DNA from 2 places in the Paenibacillus riograndensis SBR5 genome. Region 1 is predicted to be linked to the other one. Evidence: riboswitches for the same ligand, from Rfam matches in the RefSeq annotation. Region 1 holds a riboswitch; the other holds the start of a gene.
The links. A riboswitch is a leader RNA that binds a small molecule or an ion and turns the genes downstream of it on or off. The one in region 1 is predicted to bind cyclic di-GMP.

Region 1 (6,510 bases):
CTCTACCTGGATCAGGCGGTTCAGCAGCTCCTTGCGCTCGGCATTATTCAGAGGGGCCGGAGAGCTTGTGGACTCTGCCTGGCTGTTCAGCCAGCGCAGCTCCTGTTCGTCGTGCACATGCCCGAATTCGTAGGCGATAGTCTGCGTATAAGCCTGGAGCATCCGGTGAACCGCGTCCCAGGCGGTATGAACATCCGCCGGCGCATTCTCCCAGATCAGCGAGGCGGGCATAGCGATCAGGTCCTCGCGGGTGAGATCATAGGTTTCATAATCCAGCCATTTCGCCATAGGGTTATTCCCCTGCTCAAGCGGATCGATATTAGCGGCCATATGGCCATATATACGAATATTGGCGATTAGCTTGGAAGCTCTTACGGCCTTTCTCAGCCACTCGGTGCCTCCCGAAAGAGCCGGCTGCGGGGCCGGTACGGCATCCGGAGCAAGCGGAGGAGGGCCGGAAACAGTAAATAGATCACGGTAATGATGTTCTACTGAAGAGGGATCTTTAACGAATTGCTCATATTTCTCTTGAATATAGCCCAGATTGGGGCCGTGATACTTACTCCAAATGGATTCGTTATAGGGCTCTTTAACTGCCATGAATACATCCTCCTAACGGATGAACTCCACGTGGCCGCATGGTGGCTTGAGCGCCCAGTGGAGCTGCGATGTTTACGGTTTCATTTCACATCTTATTGTGCTACTTTCAAGACGTGTAATCAATTCATACTTTCGGGGAATCCGTTCGCAAAACGGCATGATTCAGTCCGGAAATGATGAAGAACGGATATTGGTTGCAGAATCAGGATTTGCAGCCGGTTCAACTAGTAACAATGACCTATGTATAAATCGGAAATGTTCATCAACAGCTTCTTAAGACATATTTTTTGGACAAAGGTTAGCAAAAAAAGCTATTCTTTTGCACTACTTAGCATAAAAAATTTCCAAATAACGACACACTTTTCGTGTAAGATATTGTATAATGTTATTGCGGATAACGGTTTCATGGTTTCTAACCAGATCCTTTCATGTAAAGGGTCCAGTAAAGGGTAAACCTGCCGAAAGGCAGGGACACAAAGTCTCGGGTCTACTGTAGAGATGCTGGAGCTACTACGACGGCCGGACTGCCTGGGGACGCATAAATTCTAGGAGGAGATATTCTTGGATAAGTCCAACCAGGGGAATGACGGAGAACTGCTGACGGGTGATCTGGATTTAGAATGGGTGTATTTGCTGATGTCGGCCAAGAAGGCAGGGATCGAGGCGGATGAAATCCGCCGGTTTTTAAACGAAAAAACAGCATTGCAGGCGATGTAGAGCGTTTATTATGGGGAAATACATACAGAAAAGGGCACAGCAATCATACGCTGTGCCCTTTTCTGTATCGCTGGAGCCTGCGGATGACCGCCATTATTGATCCTTCTGCTCCAGCCGCCATTTTTGGTAATCGAGAAACTCTTTGAATTCCCTCTTGCTTATACCTGAGGCCATGGCTTCCTGGACAAGCCGGAACCATTCGCCGTCCAGGGAGGATTCGTCAGCATCCGAAGGTTCGCCATAGAGCAGACTGTGGATGGAAACCTGGAGCGCGTCAGCGATTTTTTCGATAAATTGGATTGAGGGGTTGGATTGAATATTTCTTTCTACATTGCTTAAGTATGATTTCGCAACATCAGCCTTGTCCGCCAGTTCGGATAAGGACCAGCCTTTTTCCAGACGGAGATGGTGGATGCGACTTCCCATATTATCCGGCACGATTACAACGCCCCTCCGTACTTTTTGTTAAAATATAAGGATTTATACGGTTACGCCAATAATCATCCTCATATTTCTCGCCGAAACGGGTGCCGCCCGTAAGACGCAGAGCCGTTTCCACTTGTCAGTATAACAAATTTCCTTACAACGGACAAAAATCGTTGCTACAAGGGAAAACAGCCTAATCTGCTTCCGGATTCGGAATCAGGATAGGCTGCTTCAGAAAATGCAGTCCGCTATGAATTAGTAATCCTTTTTAGGGCCTTGTTTGGCTTCGAAATTCCAGGTCAGCTTCAGCTTATCCTTTTGGAAATAGTTTTGTGCTTCGCCAGTATCCACGAATTCGAACTTGACCGAAAAGCTGTCGCTGCTCTGTGCTTTGATGCCGTCAGCTTCAGTGAGAATTTGATCCCATCCGGTATTTTTGACCAGATCCGGGGTTTGACCCTTCAGGGCGTCCAGTGTAGTTTCATATACCACAACTTCCGGTGAGATGATCGTTCCTTTATCGTTGTTCTTCAGAAATTTAACCTTGATGAATTTGCTGAGATCGACACCGTTGTTGTCGCCGAGGGTATCTGTAACCTCAGTGGTGGTTTTCAGCAGAATCGAGCCGATATCTAAGGTTCCGTCATTTTTAAGCTTAAAAGTTTTGGTTACGGTGTCGCCCGGTTTCAGGTTTTGGATATCCACAATTACGGAAGGATCGGAGTTCAGATCCAGTGTGCCTGCTGCGAAGGTAGCCGTACTTGTTGCAGTATCACTAAAGTATGCGAAGGTCCCTCCGCCAATCAAAGACAAACCGAGTGCTGCCGATGCGATGCCAAGACCCAATGTTTTTTTGATACCCATATTCGAATTCCTCCTCTGATTTGTGTAGCTGTTGATAAATGTATTATTGTATCTTCCGTTTCGTAGGCGGAAGCGGACAATCTGTTCAGGATTGTATGTCAGTTCCCGGCGGCGCTTGGGGGAGCGCGGTGTTTTTTTTCTCAAGGGCGCTCAGTGCCTTCCAAGAGCTGTAGAGTGCATAGAGCAGGAGCAGCAGTCCGGGCACAATCATCAGGACCACACTGCCGGCTTTGGAGGCGGCAAAATTCATGGCATATCCTATATAAGGAACGGTGACTCCGGTATACTCGGCTACAACATTCCCCGAACTGACAGGCGTCATATCGACAGCATCATTGTTATCGCCTTTTGTACGATAGACCACTTCTCCCGCAGCATTTTTTGCAGAAGCATCCACAATGCGGTGAGTGATCAGAATGTTGTCCTCGCTCATGAAGGTAATGACATCGCCCTTTTTGAAGCGGGTCATATCTCCTCCGGGCTTTAAGGCGACTATGGAGCCGGTCTGAATGCCAGGTTCCATCGAACCGGATAGCACCGTTTTGATCTCATAGCCGAAAAGGGCAGGCTCACCCCCCGAGGCTCTGGACACTACTACGGCTGCTGCCAGCACCACGAAAATCAAAACCATCACTGCGGATAATGTATGGCTGAGTATTTTTTTGATAAGCATGTCAGTTTCCACCTTTAATGAGTTATGGTTCCGAAGGCAATGCGGTCGTGTCCGGACCCGGAACCGGAGTCTCTGCTGCCTGTAGTTCTTGGGCAGTTGCTTTGGTCATGTCTCCATCCGGAGTTGTGATTGGGTTATCGGCGGCTGGTGCCGGAGTGGTGCTGGCTATCGGTTCTCCAGAAGCTCCGGCATGTATTGCCTCAGGTTCAGGAGTAGCTTCAGGTGAAGCTTCCGGTGTGGCTATAGGAGTTGGTTTAAGTGCAGCCTCCGGTGTGCTCGCAGGTGTGGCCCCAGGTGAGGCTTCCGGTGTGGCTTTTGGTTCGGCCTGGGCGTTCTCTTCCTTTTCCTTTTGCTGCTTCTCATGGTCGAGTTTTGCTTCTTCATCTTTTTTGGCCTTTTCCAGGGCTTCCTGGCGGGCTTTCTCAAGCTCTTCAAGCCGCTTGCTCCGGGTCTGGCTGAGAAGCTGCTGCTGGAGCTCCAATCCTGATATATCTGCGGTTACTGCCTCCCTGGCACTGTTCAGCTCAGTCTCCAACTGCCCGTATGATGAAATCAGCTCATTGGACAGATCTCCCGGAGGCTGGATAAATGGAGTCAGGACCGGTAAGGATTGCAAGGGTTCTTCCGCGCTAAAATGAAGTTGGTTGTAAACAGCCTCGTTAACCGTTGACGGGGATGGAGCTGTGTTGTTCTGAATAGCTCTCAGGTAGCTGACAATTCCGGTTATGGAAGCACTGAAGGATTCGGAGAGCACGCCGCTTTGGTTTACACTGCTCTGCAGCTCGTTAAAGAACTGCTCATCCCTGATTTCCAGACAATTGGGATCCAGGTCGATCATATAGCCTCCAATCTGCACCAGGACTGCAGCTGCCGCGCTGATCTCTGCATGAATTAAATTCCAATTCTCGTTGTTAGCCGCCGTTTGTTCGTCGATGGCATTCAGATCCGACTGAAGCTCTGCCATCTGCCTTGAAATCTCGTGTTCGGCTATCTCAAGCTCCTCCAAAGACATGGACTCCACTCCGGAAATGCCCGGAACGCCTGCCTGTGGAGTGTAATTTTTCAAAGATGCCTTTAAAGCTGCAGCCGCATTGAGATGGTCTTTCAACTCATTGAGCAGCTGCTTGACGGATTCAGGGAATACCTTGCAAAAGCCAATGGTACCCGCAGTCTCTGCGGTACTGCTAAACCCTCCGTAAGTACTGCCTATCTGGCCGGAGGTGTACAGGAGCAGAACGGATACGGCCATGCTGGACTGCAGGATGCGAAGACCTTTTTTATGGTTTTTTCGTTTACGCCGTTTGGCGGATCTGGGGTACAGAGGCGGGTCCCCCTCTCATAGCTTCCTAAGAATCTTATTCGCTATATTCGTTCTTAATTAAGAACGATTTCGTAAGGAAATCATACACTGCCGACCAGGGAAAAGAAAAATGCTGATTTCGTCTAAATGTTCGCAATAAAGACCATGTATTATTGATTATCTGCGGATATCTGGTAATATCGCTGTTTTTCGAAAAAATGTTCTTGATTAAGAACACGAGAGAAGAGGGGACGTCTGTCTAATGAGGAACATCTGGAGGGCGTTGGATGGGGAGTGGATTGAGGGAGTAGACAGTCGGCTGGGAGACTGACAGAAATGGGCGACAGGGCCAAATGAGAGGTAGAAGTACCTTTGATTTGGCTCGAAATAGGCGGCAGGGGCAAATGAGAGGTAAAAGTACCTTTGATTTGGCGGGAAGTGGGCGAGAGTGCAAAAGCGATGTCGTCGGACGCCATTGCCCGTGCGGCCGCAGGAGGGAGCGGTAATCCAGAACAGGGCAGGGTTAGGCTCACGGGAGCCGAGACATAGTGAGGTGGAATAAGTCCACTTAAAATGGACGAAAAAGCTTCTCCAGTAGGGAATAGTGGGAAAAAGTATAGTTAATTTAAGCAAATTCGGCGGTAAAGGTGCCGATTTTCCAAATTAGTTATCCTTTTTCCACCTAGCACTTACGGGAAAGCAGGATGATGGGAAATTAGGTTTACTTTTTCCACTTGGGCCTGGGGAACTGGGGGCCTTGGAGGAATGGGCGAGCTAAGCGAACTAGGCGAGCTAAGCGAACTAGGCAAACTAAACGAATTAGGGGACTAAACGAACTAAACGAACTAAGCGAACTGGGTGGTCTGGGCGAACTAAGCGAACTGGGGAACTGGGAGGTCTGGGTGATCTAGGAGGTCTGGGCGAAAGACCAGTCCATCCGATAAGGGGCGGCCAGGCCGTCTGAATCTATAATCCAACACGGCTGCGCTGCCCAGTGAGGAGCGGTGCAGCCATCTTGGTTGTAAAACCTTAGATCCCGCCCCCATCATGGAGAGGAATCCGCCACTAACACAGAAAACCCAGCCCTCATTGAGAGAGCCGGGCCATCGGCAAGAGACATGCTTGCCATTAAGGCAGCTTCTCGCCGCGCGAGCTGACGTACAGGTCGTACCATTCCCTGCGGGACAGCTCCAGCTTGCCGGCATCCCTGCAAGCGGCGATCCGCCCAGGATTTACCGTGCCGATGACCGGCTGGATTGCAGCCGGGTGCGTCATCAGCCAGGAGAGGACAATCGCCTCGGGCGTAGTGTTTTTTTCCTCAGCCAGCGTCTTGACCATGGAGGCTGTATTCACGATATTCTCCGGCTGCCCTTCCAGAGGGCGGCCGCTGAAGATCCCCTGGGCCAGCGGCCCCCAGGCCTGAAGCTGAATGTTCTCTGCCCGGCAGTGCTCGATGGTGCCCTCAGGAAAGGTGATATCCTTCCAGGGCTCCCGGTTGACACTGATTACGGCATCGACCCAGCTGATTTTGGCCAGGCTCATATGCAGCTGGTTCACGATGAAGGGTTCATCGCAATAGGCCTGAAGCAGCTTGATCTGGGCGGCGCTCATATTGGAGACGCCGAAATGGCGCACCTTTCCCGCCGCTTTGAGCTGGTGCAGCGCCTCGGCGACTTCCTCAGGGTCCATCAGCGGGTCGGGCCGGTGAAGCAGCAGGATATCGATATACTCCGTTCCCAGGCGGGTGAGGGTTCCATCGACACTGTTCAGGATATGTTCCTTGGAAAAGTCGAACACATTGGAGCGGTCACCCGGCTCCATTAGCTTGATTCCGCATTTGGATTGCAGAATGATCTCATCCCGCAGCCCCGGACGCTCCTTGAAAATCTGTCCGAATACCTTCTCGGCTTTCCCGCGGGTGTAGATATCG
Region 2 (6,510 bases), 3.2 Mb from region 1:
AATAAGGCAGAGAAGATATTCGCTCCGTCTATGGAGGCTGAGGAGCGTGAGCGCCGTTACCATGCCTGGCAGGACGCTGTATCGCGCACCATGGGCTGGGAGAAGCATGAAGGGCGCGTATAAAGGTTTTTGACAGACATAATGAGCTAACAGCAAAGCGGTCCGTAGGCAGATCATCTGCCTACGGACCGCTTTGTTGATCAAGTTGAATTTTAAAAGGGACAGAAGTGCGGAGGGGAAGTTTGGAACTGGAGGAGCGAATGCGTCCGCCTTTGTCTGCGGATTTCAACCGCGAAAAGCGGTATAAATTGAAGAAATCTGCAGACAACAGCGACCGGAAGTCCAAACATTCCTCGTAGTTACGACCAGACCCTTATGAATAAAACTAGTATTCCATTACAAACGCTACATTCTGCCAGCCCGCGCCAACGGTCCAGAACAGGACCTTATCGCCGCGTTCAATTTTTCCTGTAGTTACTGCTCTATGAAGGGCCACAAAAGGGCTGCTTGTAGAAGTATAGCCGAATTCATCACCGATGTAGACAGCGACGTCGTCGCCGATCCCTGTTTTGCCGGAAACGGCGCGGATATTAGGCAGGGACAGCTGCGAGAAGCAAGCGGCTTTGATCGATTCAGGGTCAATGCCATTATTGCTAAGCAATGTATTGATCGATTCAGAGGCAGCATCCACACATATCGAATCATCAAAAGGAATGAACTTCACATTGAACTCTCCGGCGGCTACACCATTTCTTCCGAGGTTAGCCAAGCCTTCAGCGGGGAACATCGAGTTGCCATAGACACAAGTGTCGGTCTGATAGATGGAATCGATGAAGCCTACGGAATGTTCATCCCTTTCCAGAATAAGAGCTGCTGCAGCGTCGCCGAAGTTGGCGTAGTAGACAGGATCATTTTTGTCGGCATGCGGAGCCACGTGATCGGAGCCGATGACCAGCGCACGGCGGATTCTCGGATTGGCCATCATCTGACGGCTTACCTGCTCTACCGAGGCGGTCATGCCTGCACAGTTCGCGTTGCTGTCAATGCAAATGGCATGGGACGGGCCGCCGATCAAACGGTGGATCATGAGAGAGTTGGTCGGGAAAATATATTCAGGAGTTTGGCTGGCATATGCAATCAGGTCAATGTCGGCACCGGTAAGTCCCGTCTTGTCCAGCACATTGCTGGCTGCTTCAAAAGCCATAGTCAGAGAGTTTTCTTCGCTGCTGTCGATGCTATACCGGCTTTCACGGCCCAATGCAGCCAGAAGTCCACGGATATCAATACCCTTTTCGTCAAAATGCTGTATGAAAAAATCGTTGCCAATCTTTTTGCTTGGATGATAGATATCAATATCCTTAATTCGTATCCCGGCCATGGTTAATCCCCCTAAAAGTATTATGTGCGCTTCTTCACAGCCATAGAGTTGTACAAAACCCGCTTCTCCTGCAGATTTGTGATCCGCCGGACAATAACTTAAACCTGAGCAGTCGAAGTAATCTCCAGATTTTCAAGTCCCGCTTTGCGGCCCAGACGGGCAAGCTGCATTTTGAGGATCGGGTTATTTTCAAGAGTCAGGCTTACTTTTTCGAAGCCATCCGCTTTGAACATGACGAAGCATCCTTCCAGCAATGGCACGACATCAGGAGCAGTCACGTTCAGTTTTCTGCAGTCTATCTGCAGCGCATATTCTGAAGGGGTAATCGGGTTGACGGTTTGCTGATAGGCTTGGATCGACTTGAGGCCGTCTTCATTGGAGAAGGTCCCTTCTAGCTCGATATTAATGATTTTTTTTTCGGAATCGGTTTTCAAAATAAATTTACCCATGTGCTCATCTCTCCCAAAATTGAATGTGTTTCAGTATTGAATCTATCCGGCAACCTTAGAATTTTATGCCTTAATTCGACATTTTAAGCTTAGTTTTGGGATAAATTCCCTTCCATATAATCATATATTTATCTAATATGCAAGAATAAAGTCGAATTGTGTACAAAAAAGTCGAAAAAAGTTATTCGATTTCCTCCAGTGTGGCAAGCAGCACATTAAAAGCTGAAATGACTCTGGGCGCACCGACAACGGGCACCAGATGCAGCAAAATACCTTTGATCTGATCCACAGTCATTCCGACGCTGAGCGCCATCACATAATGGACTCCGAGCTGCTCGAACTGTCCCATGGTAATCAGGGATGAAATAACGGCAATTTCCTTCCAATCCGAACCAATCGTTGTGCGCTGAAAAATGTCACCATAGGCGTTGCCCATGATATACTCGGCCAGCTCCGGAAAATGCTCCTTGATTGGAGCCAGAGCTTTGGCACCGTAATTGCCAGACAGGTTGGAAAAGTGCCTGAGACCGCTGTTAATCGTATTTTCCACAGAGATGCCTCCTGAATAGTAATGAGCGGCAAGGAGCAATCATGAGTGGAGAGTCCTTGCCGCTGTTGATTCTTAGTTGAGATTCAAGGTGCGATGGGCCGTCGGAGGCACTTCAGTACGGTCAGTCAGCAATTCAATTACAGCCACGCGGTTAGAGGCTACTGCAGCATGGATAGCAGATGTGAATTGTTCCAGAGTCTCGCATCTGTAGCCTGTGGCCCCCAAGGATTCAGCAAACTTCACGGCATCCATTGGAACTTCGAAGATCGTGCCGTCGATTCTGCCTGTTGTTTTTTCCATGCCTTTTAACGCCATGTCGAGCTGCATATTGTTCACGACGATAAAAATCACCGGGATGTCCTTGCACACGGCCGTATTTATTTCTGTGCCAAGCATCATGAAGCAGCCGTCACCGGTAATGCATAAAATTGTTTCTTCCGGTGAAGCCACTTTAGCGCCGATAGCCATCCCGATGGAATTGCCCATGCAGGCAAAATAGGCATCAAAAACAACGCTGCCGGGCTTTTTGACCTTGTACCATTTCGCGGCATTGAAGCCATGGCTGCCATCATCAACAAAAATGGTGTTGTTGTACGGGATCAGGTCGCTTAATGCGTCCATGACCGAAGCAAGCGAAAGCTTGGGCAGAACCGGCAACTCTTCCGCATAATGAACATCGGTTTCTGTTTCGTGCTTTTTAATAGCAGCCGAATCAAAATTCTGAAGATAGAACGCAAGATTGTCGCGTAAGTCCCCGCTTACAGCGATTGTCTCTGAGGTTAATATTTTTCCGACAAAGGTAGGGTCGACGTCAAATTGGATCAATGTCTTCGGATGATTCTCTGCCTTAAGATTGCAGATGGTCATATCGCTGAGACGAGAGCCAAGCACGATGAACACATCACTGCGGTTTAACAAATCCTCGCCATGCTTGCAGCCGCCGACACCAATGGGGCCGTGATACAGCGGGTGATCCCAGGCGATGGCACCCTTGCCGCCGGGAGAGGTGACCACCGGAATATTGAAGGTTTCAGCCAGTTGAAGAAGCTCCTCGTGCGCGCCGGAACGATTGACCCCTTTGCCCGCAATGATCAGAGGATGGCTTGATTCATTAATGGCAGAAAGTACGCGTTCCAAATTACCGGCACTGACCAGATGTTCGCGCTCAGGGATAACAATCCGGCATTCTTCCAGCACTTCGGTCTGCACATCAAACGGGATACAGAGATGAACCGGTCCCCGTTGTCCGCTCAAGGCAATGGAGATAGCATGATTGAAAATCGTGCCGAAATGATCGCCGCGTTCCACCAGCTTGCTGTAAAGGGTCGCGGGTCTGAACATGTCCGCCAGATCGGCCAGATAAGCCGAAGAATCCTGGCACTGGGGAATTCCCAGTTCCTTGATGGATTGATGGCCTGTTATAAAAAGTACGGGAAGATTGTTCGCCTTCGCATGTGCTGCGGCGGTGAGAAGATTGGTACCCCCCGGTCCGGAGGTCCCAAAAGCCACTCCGAGTTTACCTGTTTTGAGAGCATAGCCGGCGGCTTCGAACCCGGAACTGGATTCGTGTCTCCCCGGAATAAATTCAATGCCGTAATCCACCATTTTCAGGACTACGGGACAAATAGACTTGCCGATTATGCCAAAGGAATGTGTTACACCGAGGTTTCGTAGTGCCTCAGCCATATAATCTGAAACTGTTTTCAAAGGAAATCCACCCCACCCAATGTTTTTTTTATTTATTCAGCAAAATAGAAAACCTGTACTCATGAGAGCACAGGTTGGCTGCGTAAATAACCATAGAGAACGCAGGAAAACCCGGACGTTCGGCTGTTCAGCAACCTGGCTGTCATGGTCCCATAGAAATGAGACTGTAGATCCATGGCTTTGCGTCATTCCCTTTCGGTGAATTTTGCCAATATGTGTTAAAGAAAATAATACCTTTTTTTATTTTACAATATATTTCTAACTCAGCTTTTGTCAATATATTTGTGCTGATAACCTCGTATTTTGGCGAATCCTGCCTGATCGTATCCATGTGAAAAACAGTATAATTTTGTATATATATAAGAATGAATGAGAAAAAAGAGCTAATGAAAAAAAGTCCAAAAATGCAAACTGTGAAGAAATATTGAAATAATCTAAAAATGAGGATTTTGAACTATAAATTCACTTGCAGAAGGGTTGGTCAGCCATAATAATGGAACGCATTGTAAAATTCACTATGTAAAAAGGACCACTGAATAAAGAGCGGTTCATCTGCAAATATTTGCATTCCAAAAAAGGAAGCAGGCAAAAGGAGAGAAGTGCAAAAGAATGGAGGGGCTCTTCTAATGCAAAAAAACTGTAACTGATGAATATAACAGCGAAAATTTTGTGAATAAAAAAACTGCCGCAGGAAGGATACGGCAGTCTCCACGTAACAGTTAAAATTTGAAAATATGAATCGTTTTTTGCAGTTGGAACACCGCTTGGGTCATTTTTTCAGTCTCCTCGGCAACGGATTGCAAGGCATGGATTTGCTCGTTCATCGCTGCGGAGACCTCTTCCGTTCCCGCCGCCGTTTCTTCGGTAATTGCGGAAATATTTTCGATGGCGCCGGAGATTTTGAGTGCGCTCTCCAGCATGAGGTCGCTTTCGGCAGAGAAAGAAGCAATTTGCTCGGTTATGTATTGGACGCTTTGCACAATCTGTGCGAAAATATTCGCCGTTTCGATGATCATCTCATTCTGTACCTGAACGACTTCCTCGTTAATGGCGATATTCTCAATCGCTTGCTTGATATCGTTCTCTATGCTGCGCACCAGACTGAACACCTCTTTAGTGGAGGCGGTAGATTCCTCGGCCAGCTTGCGTACTTCCTGGGCCACGACAGCAAAACCACGGCCATGTTCACCGGCCCGGGCTGCTTCAATAGAGGCGTTGAGCGACAAGAGGTTGGTCTGCTCGGCGATTTCTGTGATCGTTTTGGTGATCATGGTAATCCCCCGGGCATTTTGGGAGAGTGCTTCAATCGTGTCGGCCACCTTCTGGGTGGCTTGTATATTCTTGCGCATGCCTTCGGCTTGTGTATCCACCGATTGCCGTCCTTTTTCAACCAGTTCCAATGTATGTACAGACCGTCTGTTCATTTCCTTGGTCGAGCTCGTATAGTTGGAGACCTTGGTCTCTATGTCTTTGATGGATTCGGTCATGTCGGCAATGTCCACGGAGATTTCATTTGCGCCAAGAGCCAGTTCATTGGACGAAGAGGCGACCTGGGCCATTACGATCTTCAGATTCTGGTTCTTGTCTTCAATGCCGCGGCTGGCATCCATAACCTGGCGGGTAATCTGCGAAGCATCGGTAAGGATCTTTTTCAGCTTATCGATCATGGTATTGAAGGACCGGCTGATATCCCCCATAGAGCCGTTCTCGTCGGCCCGGTTGGTAAAGTCGCCTTTTGCAATGGTGTGTGTAACATTAGAAATGTCGTCAAACGAAGATGTAAGCGTTCTCTCAATGAAGCGTGAAAGAGGGAAGGTAAGAGCTGCCAATACCGCTACCAGTATAATTCCGATAACAATCTTGCCCATGATCAATAAAGTGATCAGTACAGGAACTGCAAATAATGCGGCGATCAGATAACAACCGGCAACAATTCTCTGTTTTAGCGGAAGCTTGTTCATCCAGTCCATAATAACTATTCCCCCTAATAAATATGTTGAGTATTGTAATATTATAGGCGATTTCAGGACGTTAGGTCTATTGTAAGAATTGACATAAATTATTACGGGAAACGGCTATCTTTTCCTGGGCGGACCAAGTGCCTATTCTTGCTGCGGTTGGGAATTTCCCGGAAGGGAACGCCTTACCCTGCGGCCCAGCAGAACTGTTTTTAAGGCAGCCTTATATACTCTGGCACGCAATTCCTCCGGTTCCCCGACGATCACATTAGGACCTAAGGACAACATCACCCGGCAAGCTGCTTCTATGGTGTTGAACTCTGCTTCAACCTTTAGCCACGCAGAACCTGGAGAATCCTCCATGGATAGCACTGTAACATAACGTTCCTGGCTTAATACTGGCAGGGAAGAAGACTGCAATGAAAATTTGGCCTTATAGCTGGGGAGGGCTGATTTGAAGGATACTTT

Region 2: it holds a riboswitch for cyclic di-GMP, as region 1 does, so the genes downstream of both, PRIO_RS22245 (thiamine pyrophosphate-binding protein) here and PRIO_RS34595 (anti-repressor SinI family protein) in region 1, are expected to answer to the same signal.

The regions. Positions count from the first base shown of each region.
Region 1 covers NZ_LN831776.1:553,609-560,118, forward strand. The annotation lists gene PRIO_RS02460 (2-oxoglutarate dehydrogenase E1 component) at 1-600, opposite strand, end outside; cyclic di-GMP riboswitch class I at 1,039-1,132, shown strand; gene PRIO_RS34595 (anti-repressor SinI family protein) at 1,162-1,317, shown strand; gene PRIO_RS02465 (helix-turn-helix domain-containing protein) at 1,411-1,743, opposite strand; gene PRIO_RS02470 (TasA family protein) at 1,999-2,607, opposite strand; gene sipW (signal peptidase I SipW) at 2,693-3,280, opposite strand; gene PRIO_RS36365 (hypothetical protein) at 3,303-4,529, opposite strand; gene PRIO_RS02485 (aldo/keto reductase) at 5,709-6,510, opposite strand, start outside.
Region 2 covers NZ_LN831776.1:5,229,800-5,236,309, reverse strand. The annotation lists gene glpK (glycerol kinase GlpK) at 1-123, shown strand, start outside; gene PRIO_RS22260 (3-oxoacyl-[acyl-carrier-protein] synthase III C-terminal domain-containing protein) at 386-1,378, opposite strand; gene PRIO_RS22255 (hypothetical protein) at 1,477-1,827, opposite strand; gene PRIO_RS22250 (carboxymuconolactone decarboxylase family protein) at 2,009-2,377, opposite strand; gene PRIO_RS22245 (thiamine pyrophosphate-binding protein) at 2,450-4,084, opposite strand; cyclic di-GMP riboswitch class I at 4,211-4,304, opposite strand; gene PRIO_RS22240 (methyl-accepting chemotaxis protein) at 4,804-6,054, opposite strand; gene PRIO_RS22235 (helix-turn-helix transcriptional regulator) at 6,187-6,510, opposite strand, start outside.